One region of the Amphritea sp. GJ51-11 genome, then DNA from elsewhere that is predicted to be linked to it. Evidence: predicted binding sites of a transcription regulator. Region 1 holds the regulator's gene; the other holds the start of a gene.

The links. Region 1 encodes sigma-54, which starts transcription at its own class of promoters, with help from an activator protein. Its sites were predicted from a motif close to TGGCACNNNNNTTGCTNT; they were not measured.
Positions count from the first base shown of each region.
Region 2: AC0L4K_RS10980 (hydrogenase small subunit) is a predicted target of sigma-54. The motif match lies at 2,573-2,590, and genes of this name have one in related genera.

Region 1 is NZ_CM147881.1:613,502-619,658, reverse strand. It holds gene AC0L4K_RS02690 (KpsF/GutQ family sugar-phosphate isomerase) at 1-160, shown strand, start outside; gene AC0L4K_RS02685 (KdsC family phosphatase) at 160-720, shown strand; gene lptC (LPS export ABC transporter periplasmic protein LptC) at 721-1,290, shown strand; gene lptA (lipopolysaccharide transport periplasmic protein LptA) at 1,280-1,828, shown strand; gene lptB (LPS export ABC transporter ATP-binding protein) at 1,828-2,553, shown strand; gene AC0L4K_RS02665 (RNA polymerase factor sigma-54) at 2,575-4,086, shown strand; gene hpf (ribosome hibernation promoting factor) at 4,147-4,437, shown strand; gene ptsN (PTS IIA-like nitrogen regulatory protein PtsN) at 4,462-4,905, shown strand; gene rapZ (RNase adapter RapZ) at 4,910-5,767, shown strand; gene AC0L4K_RS02645 (HPr family phosphocarrier protein) at 5,784-6,053, shown strand.
Region 2 is NZ_CM147881.1:2,452,919-2,459,075, forward strand. It holds gene AC0L4K_RS10975 (nickel-dependent hydrogenase large subunit) at 1-1,352, opposite strand, end outside; gene AC0L4K_RS10980 (hydrogenase small subunit) at 1,352-2,431, opposite strand; gene prpF (2-methylaconitate cis-trans isomerase PrpF) at 3,121-4,302, opposite strand; gene acnD (Fe/S-dependent 2-methylisocitrate dehydratase AcnD) at 4,484-6,157, opposite strand, start outside.

The sequences.
Region 1 (6,157 bases):
GACCACCGAATGCACTACCGTGACCAGCGATATACTCGCGGCTGAAGCCCTGCAAATTATGCAGGACAAACAGATTAACGCCTTGATCGTACTTGATGATGCCCGTCGCCCAGTCGGCGCCTTAAATATGCACGACATGCTCAAAGCGGGAGTCATCTGATGCCAGCATCTGTAGTTAAAAAGCTCACCAACGACCTTAATGAAGCATTGATTGGCAAGTTACAAACGGTCAAATTGGTGGTATTTGATGTCGATGGTGTACTCACCGATGGCAAGCTCAACTTCCTAGCCGATGGCAGCGAAGTTAAGAATTTCAATACCTTAGATGGGCTCGGTATAAAACTGCTCGCCCAAGGTGACATCAAAACCGCCATCATTACCGGTCGCTGTTCACCTCAAGTTGAACGCCGAGCCGAAGCCTTGGGAATCGATTACCTCTATCAGGGACGGGAAGATAAACTCACCGCCTTGCAAGAACTCTGGCAGGATACCGGCTTTAGCGCACAACAAACGGCTTATATCGGTGACGACCTACCCGATCTCGCTGCCATTCGCGCCGTCAGCTTTGGCGCCACCGTCAATGGTGGTCATCCATTGGTTGCCGCGCATGCCGACTGGTGTACCCAGCGTACTGCAGGCAACGGTGCGGGCCGTGAGTTTTGCGAAACAATTCTGGCAGGCCAGGGCAAACTGGAAGCCCTGTTCAACGAGTATTTATAAATGCTGACCGGACGCGCCCGGCTAATTGCAGCCGCTGCTATTCTGATTCCTGCGGTTATCTATTTGGGGATGGATACTGAACGTCACTCCGTTAGTCTGAAAAAGGCCCCGAATCCAGCCTATCAGCAATCCGATTATTATATCGTCAATGGACGGATCAGAGACTTTGCGCCGAGCGGTCAGCTAAAGCAGCAATTAAGTTCAACTCAGCTGGAACATCAGCCGGCTTCACAACAGATATTAGTGACCAATCCTGAGATGCAAATATACAACACTCAGCAGCCCACGCGTAAGATCAGCAGCCTCAGAGGACTCATCAGCGACAACGATGACAGCGTTATTCTCGAAGGCGAGGTATTATTTCAAGACAACCCTAATATGGCAGTGGCAAACAGCCTACGTACCGAAACATTAATTATTCAGCCACAAGACAATATTGCCAAGACCGATAAGCTGGTGACTATCACAAGCCCTTCGGGCACAACCACCAGCGTGGGCATGACAATCGACACCGACAGTGGCATTCTTAACCTCCTGTCAGACGTTACCGGGGTATATCATGTTAATTAACCGTATAAGCAAAGCCTTATGCGTGGTCCTGCTCAGCTGGCAACCGGTGGCAATGGCTCTACCCGGTGATGCCAACAAAGCAATTCACATCACAGCAGACAGCGCGACGCGTAATGATCAAACCGGCATCACTCTCTACAAAGGCGATGTATTGTTGACACAGGGCAGCATGAAAGTCAGCGGTGATAGCATAGAACTAAGACAAACCAACAACACCATCAGCATGATTATTGCCAAAGGACGCCCCGCCGAGTTCCAACAACGCTCTGCCGCCGACCAAGAGGTAACCCATGCATACGGTGAGGTTCTCGATTACAATATTCGTACAAAAGAGCTAACCATCTCCGGCCAGGCAAAAGTCTCGCAAGGGGCTGATGTATTTAGCGGTAACCGAATTGTTTACAATATGAAGAAAAGCACAGTAAATGCATTCAGGGATGAGAGCGCTAACGGCGAACGTGTACAGATTGTCATTCAGCCTAAAGCAACACCGTTGGATGAATCTGAAACTACAGCTACTGGGGAACTCAACAACTAATGAGTCGACTAGAAGCACTCAACCTAGCAAAGAGCTATAAAGGCCGCGCAGTTGTAAAAGATGTCTCGATGAGCGTCGATAGCGGCCAGATCGTTGGTTTATTGGGGCCTAACGGGGCGGGTAAGACAACCTGTTTTTACATGATTGTTGGGCTAGTGGAAGCCGACAAAGGCCGGATCAAAATTGATCAATTGGACTTAACCAAAGAGCCGATGCACGGCCGAGCGCGAAAAGGTATTGGTTACCTGCCACAAGAAGCCTCCATTTTCCGAAAACTCAGCGTCCATGATAACCTGATGGCTATTCTGGAAACCCGTAAAGAGTTGAGCCGGACTGAGCGTAAACAAAAATTAGACGAACTACTGGAAGAGTTTCATATCTCCCATCTAACGAAAAGTTTGGGAATGAGCCTCTCCGGTGGAGAACGGCGACGGGTTGAAATTGCCCGCGCACTGGCAACTGAGCCCACTTTTATCTTGTTAGATGAGCCCTTTGCCGGTGTTGACCCAATTTCAGTCAGTGATATAAAACAAACCGTAAAGCACTTACAAAGTAAGGGGATTGGCGTCTTAATCACCGATCACAATGTTCGCGAAACACTGGATATTTGCGAACAAGCTTACATCGTCAGTGAAGGTTATATTCTTGCAGAAGGATCGCCAGAGGATATTCTTGCCAACCAGCAGGTCAGGGAAGCCTATCTCGGTGAGCAATTCAAGCTGTAACAGGTATATAAGCGACTCTCTATGAAACAAGCGTTACAACTAAAAATGGGTCAGCATCTGACCATGACCCCACAATTACAGCAGGCGATTCGCTTGCTGCAATTATCGACGCTTGATCTGCAACAGGAGATTCAGGAAGCACTAGAATCGAACCCGATGCTAGAAGTAACGGAAGAGGATAGCGCTTCAGATAATGCCGCCGAGCAAGCGAGCTCTGATGCAGAAGTCAGCAATCATGAATCCGTCTCAGCATCGGCCAAAACCACCGAGTCTGAAGAGATTCAAGCCACCGATAGCGACTGGAATGAAGATATTCCCAATGAACTATCGACCGATAGTAATTGGGAAGACACTTATCAGACGGTCTCTAGTTCATCTTCATCATCCCATGATTTCTCCGATATGGAGATGGAGTCGAATGACACTGCGGATGAAACCCTGCAAGATCACCTGAACTGGCAATTAAACCTCACGCCGATGAGTCCCATCGACGAACTGATCGCCACCAATATTATTGACGGCATTAATGTTGACGGTTATCTCAACGTTGAACTCGATTCAATCCTGGAATATTTCCATCAGCAGGATGATGAGCAACTTAACGGCATTGAACTGGATGAAATCGAAGCGGTACTGCGACGCATCCAACAGTTTGATCCACCCGGCGTAGCCGCACGCGATCTAAGCGAGTGCCTAGCCATTCAGCTACAGCAACTACCCAATGACACCGAATATCGCAACGAAGCGCTAAAACTAGTCACTCAATATATCCACTTACTGGGTAATCATGACTACAAACAGCTGATGCGCAAAGCCCGGATGCGAGAGCCACAGTTACTACAGGCGATCAACCTGATCCGCACCCTGAACCCTAAACCCGGCTCAATGATCACTAGCTCGCAATCGGAATATGTTATTCCCGATGTGCTGGTTTACAAAGAAAAAGGTGTCTGGCAGGTAAGCCTGAATCCGGAAGTTGCGCCTAAACTACGCATTAATGATGGCTATGCAGATTTGATCCGACGCGCTGATACCAGCCCTGACAACACCTATCTGAAAAACCATCTACAAGAAGCTCGCTGGTTTATCAAAAGCTTATTAAGCCGGAACGATACCTTAATGAAGGTCACCCGTGAAATTGTACACCGCCAAGAAGGTTTTCTAGAGCATGGCGATGAGGCGATGCGTCCGATGGTGCTGCACGATATCGCTGAGGCGGTCGAAATGCACGAATCGACCATCTCTCGGGTGACCACCCAGAAATATATGCATACCCCAAGGGGTATATTTGAGCTGAAGTATTTTTTCTCCAGCCATGTCACTACAGTGAACGGTGGCACCTGCTCATCGACCGCTATTCGGGCGCTCATCAAGAAATTGGTGGTCGCTGAAAGTCCAACAAAACCCTTAAGCGATAACAAGATTGCCCAACTGCTTGAGGAACAAGGTATCAATGTTGCGCGAAGAACCATTGCAAAATATAGAGAATCGCTTAGCATTCCACCTTCTAATGAACGAAAACGTTTAGTTTAATGACTTTTTTTATCATGGGAACCGGGCGGCAACCCGGTACAATAACACTAGGAGATTACCATGCAGATCAATATTACCGGTCACCACGTAGAATTGACTGATTCCCTGAATGAGTATGTTCAGAATAAATTTGAGAAGCTGGAGCGGCATTTCGATAACATCACCAATGCACAGGTAACTCTAAGCGTTGAGAAGACGCGCCAAAAAGCTGATGGTGAAATTCACGTAGCCGGTGGTCAGCTGTTTGCTTCCGACGAACAAGAAGATATGTACGCCGCCATCGATGGGTTGATCGACAAGCTTGACCGTCAGATCATTAAACACAAAGAAAAGATGAAAACTCACAAGTAACTATTATACGATGCTAATTTCAGAATTATTAGCGCCCTCTGGAGTACTCTGTGCTCTAGAGGGGGTAGTAAAAAACGTATCCTCGAAATTGCCAGCCAACAGATTTCCGATCTGCACCCTGAGCTTGAAACTGAAACGATCTTTGCTGGCCTACTTGGCCGTGAAAGACTCGGCAGTACAGGCATCGGTGAAGGCGTGGCCATTCCCCATTGTCGTCTGGATGAGTGTGAGAAAGCCACTGCGCTACTTATTCAGTTAAAAGAACCGATCGACTTCGATGCCATTGATGGCAGCCCGGTCGACTTACTCTTCGTTCTGGTGGTGCCCTCCGAAGCCTGTGATCAACATCTACAAACGCTGGGTAATCTTGCCGAGCTATTCAGTCAGGCATCCTTCCGTCAGCAACTTAGAAACGCGGGCTCAGCTGAAGAACTCTTCACTGTCGCCACCGGAGCTAGGCAGGTCTAGCCAGATGAAACTAGTTATCATCAGCGGCCGCTCAGGGTCAGGTAAATCAACCGCCCTGCAAGCACTGGAAGATGTTAACTTCTACTGCATCGACAACCTTCCCGCCCCGCTGCTACCTGACTTGGTCAATCAGATTTTATCCGACCCAGACCATCCTAATCAGCTTGCCGTCAGTATCGATGCCCGTAACCAACACAGCAACCTGAAACAGTTTCCCGATATTTATACACAACTGAGGGAAATAGACGCACTAGACTGCGAAATACTCTACCTCGATAGTTCAGAGACAACCCTGCTAAAACGCTACAGTACGACTCGGCGTAAGCACCCCCTGTCCAATGATTCCCAAGGTTTACAGCAGGCGATCAGCTATGAAAAAAAGTTACTCGAACCGGTATCCGATTTAGCCAATATCCGTATTGATACAACCCACCTGTCACTCTATGAACTCAGAGACAGTATTAAACTGCGTATTGCCCAACGACAAGAGCAAGAACTGTCATTACAATTCGAATCGTTCGGTTATAAGCACGGTATCCCGCTGGATGTAGACTTCACCTTCGATGTGCGCTGTTTGCCTAACCCATACTGGCTGCCTCACCTGCGAGGTTATAGCGGCCAAGACAAACCGGTCATAGAATTCCTCGAGCAACAGCTTGAAGTGCAAGAAATGCTCGCTGACATCACCGCTTTTCTAGAAAAGTGGCTGCCACTGTTTGAAAAAAATAATCGCAGTTATATCAGTGTTGGCATAGGCTGTACGGGAGGTCAACACCGCTCTGTTTTTATCAGCGAATGTCTCGCTGGTCATTTCCGAACAACTATGGATAATGTCCAGATACGCCACCGCGAACTGAACTGATTAAAGGTATTAATCAATGCTGGAAACCAAGATCACCATTATCAACAAACTGGGCCTGCACGCCCGGGCGGCGGCAAAGCTGATCAATGTAACCACCTCCTTCTCAGCCGATATCCAGCTCACCAAAGATGGCCGACAGGTGGATGGCAAAAGCATTATGTCGGTCATGATGTTAGCCGCCAGTAAAGGCACTGAGCTGAATATCTCTACCAGCGGTGAAGACGAACAACAGGCGATGGATGCCATTGTTGCACTGATCAACAACCGGTTTGATGAAGAAGAATAACCGCCCTCCCTCTATTCGTTTAAAAACAATACGCTATAATGCCCACAACGATTAATGCTGCAGTTATCGGTGATCACTGACTGACTGCAAGGCAATCTGTCTCT
Region 2 (6,157 bases), 1.8 Mb from region 1:
GGTAGGAACTGCTTTAAGCCCAATGACAAGCCTGTATTTTGATTAAAGGCGGCTAACGAACGGTCCACTTGATCCTGTACATAATCATTACCCGAAGCATACGCGATGATATACCGTGCCAACGGGCCCACTTCCATCGCGTGCCCTTTCCAACGTGGCGCCTTAATCCAGGAATATTTAGCGCCTTCATCGATCTCTTTGATATTAGTGCGACTGCCGACAGTATTCGGCCCTAGCTCAAACTTAGGCGCGGTTTCACCGTCCCAAGGATGCAGACCTTTCTTATCACCTTCGTAGGTGTACCAAGAGTGATCAACAAACTCTTTGATCTGTTCAGGATCGCGGACATCGACCTCATGTACTTCGTTCCAGTTACCATTGACGATCGCGCCACCCGGCAATAGATCGGTGGATTTGTCATAAGGCACTTTTTGATAGGTGCCGTAAGCCAATACATTCTGCGAGGCTAACCCACCACCATAGAGCCAGTCTTTATAAAGGCCGGCAATGGCCAACACGTCCGGCAGATAAACATTGTTGGTAAACGCTTGAGCTTCTTTAATACGCTGCAAAACAAAGTTAAGCGAGGTCATATTCACCGGCGCACCGGATGCACCAATCCCATCGATATTAATCGCGCAAGCAACCCCACCCACCATAAAGTTAGGATGTGGGTTTTTACCGCCAAAGATCGTGTGAATTTTGACGATCTCTTTCTGCATATCCAACGCTTCAAGATAGTGAGCCACCGCCATCAAATCCGCTTCGGGAGGTAATTTATAGGCGGGATTATCCCAATAGCCGTTAGAGAACAGCCCGAGTTGACCAGTCTCAACAAACTTTTTTAATCGCGTTTGCACATCTTTAAAATAACCAGGACTCGATTTTGGATGGTGCGGTGATACCATTTTTTGTAGATCTGAAGTCCCTACTGGGTCGGCCTTCAAAGCATTAACCGGGTTAACCCAATCCAGCGCGTGCAGGTGATAGAAATGCACAATATGATCATGGGCCTGCAGGGTTTTATCCATCAAATGACGTATCAGGTGCGCATTCAACGGAATTTGAATACCCAAGGCATCTTCAACAGCCCGCACCGATGTCAGTGCATGGGTACCGGTACAAACACCACAGATTCGTTCTACAAAGGCCCATGCATCACGGGGATCACGACCTTTTAGAATCACTTCTAGCCCGCGCCACATCGTGCCGGTCGATACCGCATTACGGATTACATTATTTTCATCGACGTTGACTTCACAACGCATATGCCCTTCGATCCGGGTCACGGGATCAACCACAATACGGCGACCAGAGTTATCAAGATCGTTAGTATTCATCGGGGTATTCATTATTCCTGATCTCCTTTGTGCTGCGCCCGCTTAATGGCACTCACGGCTGCATGCGCCGCCACGGCCGCGCCAACACCACCGGCAACCGCCATACCGATCTCATCGGCATTTTTCTCAATACCAAACTGGGGAATATTGGTTAGGCGGTCATAGAATGAGCCCTTATCCCAGAAACCATCTTCAGAGCAACCGATACAACCGTGACCGGCCTGAATCGGGAAGGAGGTGCCTTCGTTCCAGCGCACCGTTGAGCAGGCGTTGTAGGTGGTCGGCCCTTTGCAGCCCACCTTATAGAGGCAATAACCTTTGCGCGCACTTTCATCATCCCAATGCTCAACAAACTGACCAGCATCAAAATGCGGACGTCGATAGCATTTATCATGAATTCGTTGGCTGTAAAACATCTTAGGACGACCCTGACGATCCAGTTCGGGCAACCGACCAAAGGTCAACATATAGGTGATCACCCCAGTCATCACTTCGGCTATTGGTGGGCAACCAGGCACTTTGATAATCGGCTTATCGGTAATCACTTTATGGATTGGCACAGCTTGTGTGGGATTAGGTCGAGCCGCCTGTACACAGCCCCAAGATGCACAAGAGCCCCAAGCGATAACGGCGGCGGCATCTTTGGCCGCATGTTTCAATTGATCAAGAAAAGGCTTACCGCCGACAATACAGAACATACCGTCTTCGTTAAGCGGAGGATTACCCTCAACCGCCAGAATATATTTACCTTTATATTTCTGAATAGTTTCTTCTAGCGCCGCTTCTGCCTGATGACCTGCGGCGGCCATTAGCGTGTCATCGTAGTCGAGCGAGATCATCGACAGCACGACATCTTTCACCAACGGGTGTGCCGAACGGATAAAGGATTCAGAGCAACAGGTACATTCCAAACCATGCACCCAGATAACCGGGGTGCGTTCCTTCGTTTCCATTGCATGGGCAATACGGGGGGCAAACGCCGGCCCCAGACCCAATGCAGCAGCCGTCAGGCTACAGTACTTCAGAAAACTACGACGCGTAATTCCCTGGCGTCGCATCACTTCATAGAAGGTTTCAATCGATTGAGGCATTGCGGTTATCTCCGTCAGCAGGCTCGCCTTGTGGAAGGTGCAAAGAGTCCGCTTTACGATCGGCTCATCCTCTGCCCGGAGGAAATGCAAACGCTAAGGAACTGTTCGTACCGTCTCTCGTTATTATTAATCTTATTGATTTCAGCAAATTACGTTCCAACTCGACCAAGGCGTTGATCCACGGGTGCTACAAAGCATTCACTCATACTCAGAGGACAACTATCTATCCAGCCGTTCACCAAAGCGGTTAATCACTTGCCACCGTGATTGACGCCCTATAGATGGGTCAACACATTTACGATGAATCTAAAATTATGAGCACAATCGACGTGGGGCCAACATGGATGAACGGTGATAGACATGCTTAGGCGATATAGCGAACCCATAACACGAGATCGCTAATCTGCCGTGATCACAGCAAAAGCAACACAGGGAATATGATGAGCGTCACAACAGGTGACATACAATCATGGAAAGGAAAACGAAGAAGCAAGACAAACACAAAAGAAGCGTTAATCGCTCATTGAAAAAATATAAAAAAAGGCCCCGCACGACGGTGCAGGGCCTAAGCGTGAAGTGAAACGCACGATCCTTGATAGGGAGGCCCGAACGTCTGACTGCCACTTCGACAGGGAAATATGCCGGCGATCGCAACTGTCGCCGGACATATCATTCATTTCATCAATAGATCAGAAGCTGTTACCGGGAATACGTACAAAACCTTCCATCAAGACTCGAGCGCTACGGCTCATTACCGCTTTTTTCGCGGTCCAGTCGCCATTGGCTTTTTGCTCTGCCGCCGCACCAACCCGCAATGTGCCAGACGGATGCCCAAAGGTGACGGCTTCCCGCTCACCACCACCGGCCGCCAGATTAACTAACGTGCCCGGAACTGCCGCGGCAGTCGCGATCGCTACGGATGCTGTACCCATCATGGCGTGATGCAGTTTACCCATCGACAAGGCGCGTACACAGACATCGATATCAGACGCTGAAATCTGTTTGCCACTGGAGGATGTGTAATCAGTCGCAGGGGCTACAAAAGCAACCTTTGGCGTATGCTGACGGGCAACGGCTTCGCTAATATCACTGATCAGCCCCATTTTGACCGCACCGTAAGCCCGGATGGTTTCAAAACGCGCTAGCGCCGCCGCATCTGAATTAAGATCTTTTTGCAGCTCGGTACCGGTATAATCAATATCCGCCGCATTCAGGAAGATCGTTGGGATACCCGCATTAATCATGGTCGCCTTAAAGGTGCCAATGCCCGGCACTTCAAGCTCATCCACCAAATTACCGGTTGGGAACATAGACCCTTCGCCATCAGCGGGGTCCATAAATTCGATCACCACTTCGGCGGCGGGAAAGGTCACGCCATCGAGTTCAAAATCGCCGGTTTCCTGTACTTCACCGTTGGTGATCGGCACATGGGCGATAATGGTTTTGTTGATATTTTTCTGCCAGATACGCACCACGCAGATACCATTATCCGGTATACGCGCAGCATCGACTAAGCCATTACTAATGGCAAAAGCGCCGACCGCAGCAGTGAGGTTACCGCAGTTGCCCGACCAATCAACAAAGGCTTTGTTAATCGCGACCTGACCAAACAGATAATCAACGTCATGGTCCGGTTGTTCGCTCTTATCCAAAATCACAGTTTTACTGGTACTGGACGTTGCGCCCCCCATTCCATCGATCTGCTGACCATAAGGATCAGGGCTACCAATCACCCGTAAGAGTATATTATCCCGTGCGGCACTCGGCTCCTGAGCCTCTTCAGGTAAGTCCTGACGACGAAAGAAAACACCTTTACTGGTACCGCCACGGATATAGGTGGCGGGAATTTTGATCTGCGGTACAAATGTCATGGTTATCTTCCTGTGTCTCTAAACATCATCCCTCGATGATGTTTCTGTTCAGAAAATGCTTAATCAGGTCATCGCGTTAAATGCCGTAGGATAGTGAGCAATCAACTGATTAAGCAATTTCAAAGAGTTAACTAAAGGGTCAGACAACAGCGCTGTCCAACCCTCGTTTACCCGTACGGTATTATGCGTTTGCTTCGAGGAAATCCTGTGCAAAACGTTGCAAGACACCACCGGCACCGTAGACATGCACCTCTTCTGCAGTATCCAGACGGCAAGTCACCGGAATCTCAACCACCTCACCATTGCGACGTGTCATCACGACTGTTAGGTCACAGCGTGGGCTAATTTCGCCAACAACGTCATAGGTTTCAGTACCATCAATACCGTAAGTATTGCGATTATCACCGGCTTTAAACTGCAGCGGTAACACCCCCATACCCACGAGGTTGGTACGGTGAATACGTTCAAAACCTTCAGCAACGATGGTTTCAACACCCGCCAGCCGTACCCCTTTCGCAGCCCAATCGCGGGAAGAACCCTGACCATAGTCTGCACCGGCAATAATAATCAGCGGTTGTTTACGTTCCATATAGGTTTCAATCGCTTCCCACATGCGGCTTTCAGTGCCTTCAGGTTCGATACGTGCCAACGAGCCCTGCTTCACTTCACCGTTTTCATCGCGGCACATCTCATTCAGCAGCTTAGGATTGGCAAACGTGGCCCGCTGTGCGGTGAGATGATCGCCTCGGTGAGTCGCATAGGAGTTGAAATCTTCTTCCGGCAAGCCCATTTTGGCGCAGTATTCACCGGCCGCACTGGATGCCTGAATCGCATTCGATGGTGACAGGTGATCGGTGGTGATGTTGTCACCCAATACCGCCAACGGCACCATACCTTTCATGGTTCGCTCACCGGCCAACGCACCTTCCCAATAAGGAGGACGACGAATGTAGGTGGTCTGTGGACGCCAGTCATAGAGAGGGCTGATCGATTTTTCGACCTTACCCAGATCAAACATCGGGATATAAACCTGTTTAAACTGTTCAGGTTTAACACAGCTGGCGACGATCGAATCGATCTCTTCATCACTTGGCCAGATATCTTTCAGCGTAATCGGGTTGCCCTCTTTATCGGTTCCCAATACATCTTTTTCGATATCAAAACGAATCGTACCGGCAATCGCGTAGGCAACCACTAAGGGAGGAGATGCCAAGAACGCCTGTTTCGCGTAAGGATGGATACGGCCATCGAAGTTACGGTTGCCCGACAGAACCGCCGTAGCATACAGGTCACGGTCGATAATCTCTTGCTGAATCTTAGGATCAAGCGCACCGCTCATACCATTACAGGTCGTGCAGGCATAACCGACGATACCGAAGCCCAGCTTTTCCATCTCAGACAGCAGGCCTGCTTCTTCTAGGTAGAGCTTAGCTACTTTAGAGCCCGGCGCAAAAGAGGTCTTAACCCAAGGCTTACGCACCAAGCCTAACTCGTTCGCACGACGGGCGATCAAACCAGCCGCCACCACGTTACGCGGGTTAGAGGTATTCGTACAGGAGGTGATCGCCGCAATGATAACGGCGCCATCCGGCATCAGCCCTTCGGCTTCTTCTGCCAGCGCTTCATCAAGATGAACCGCAATACCGCGGGATTCTAAATCGGCGGTTGGCAAACGACGGTGTGGGTTAGAAGGCCCGGCCATGTTACGGCACACGCTCGACAGATCAAATTCCAACACCCGACCATATTCAGCATCAACCAAGTCATCCGCCCACAGGCCGGTTTCTTTGGCATACTGCTCAACCAGTGCCACCTGTTCAGGTTCACGGCCAGTCAGCTTCAGATAATCAATGGT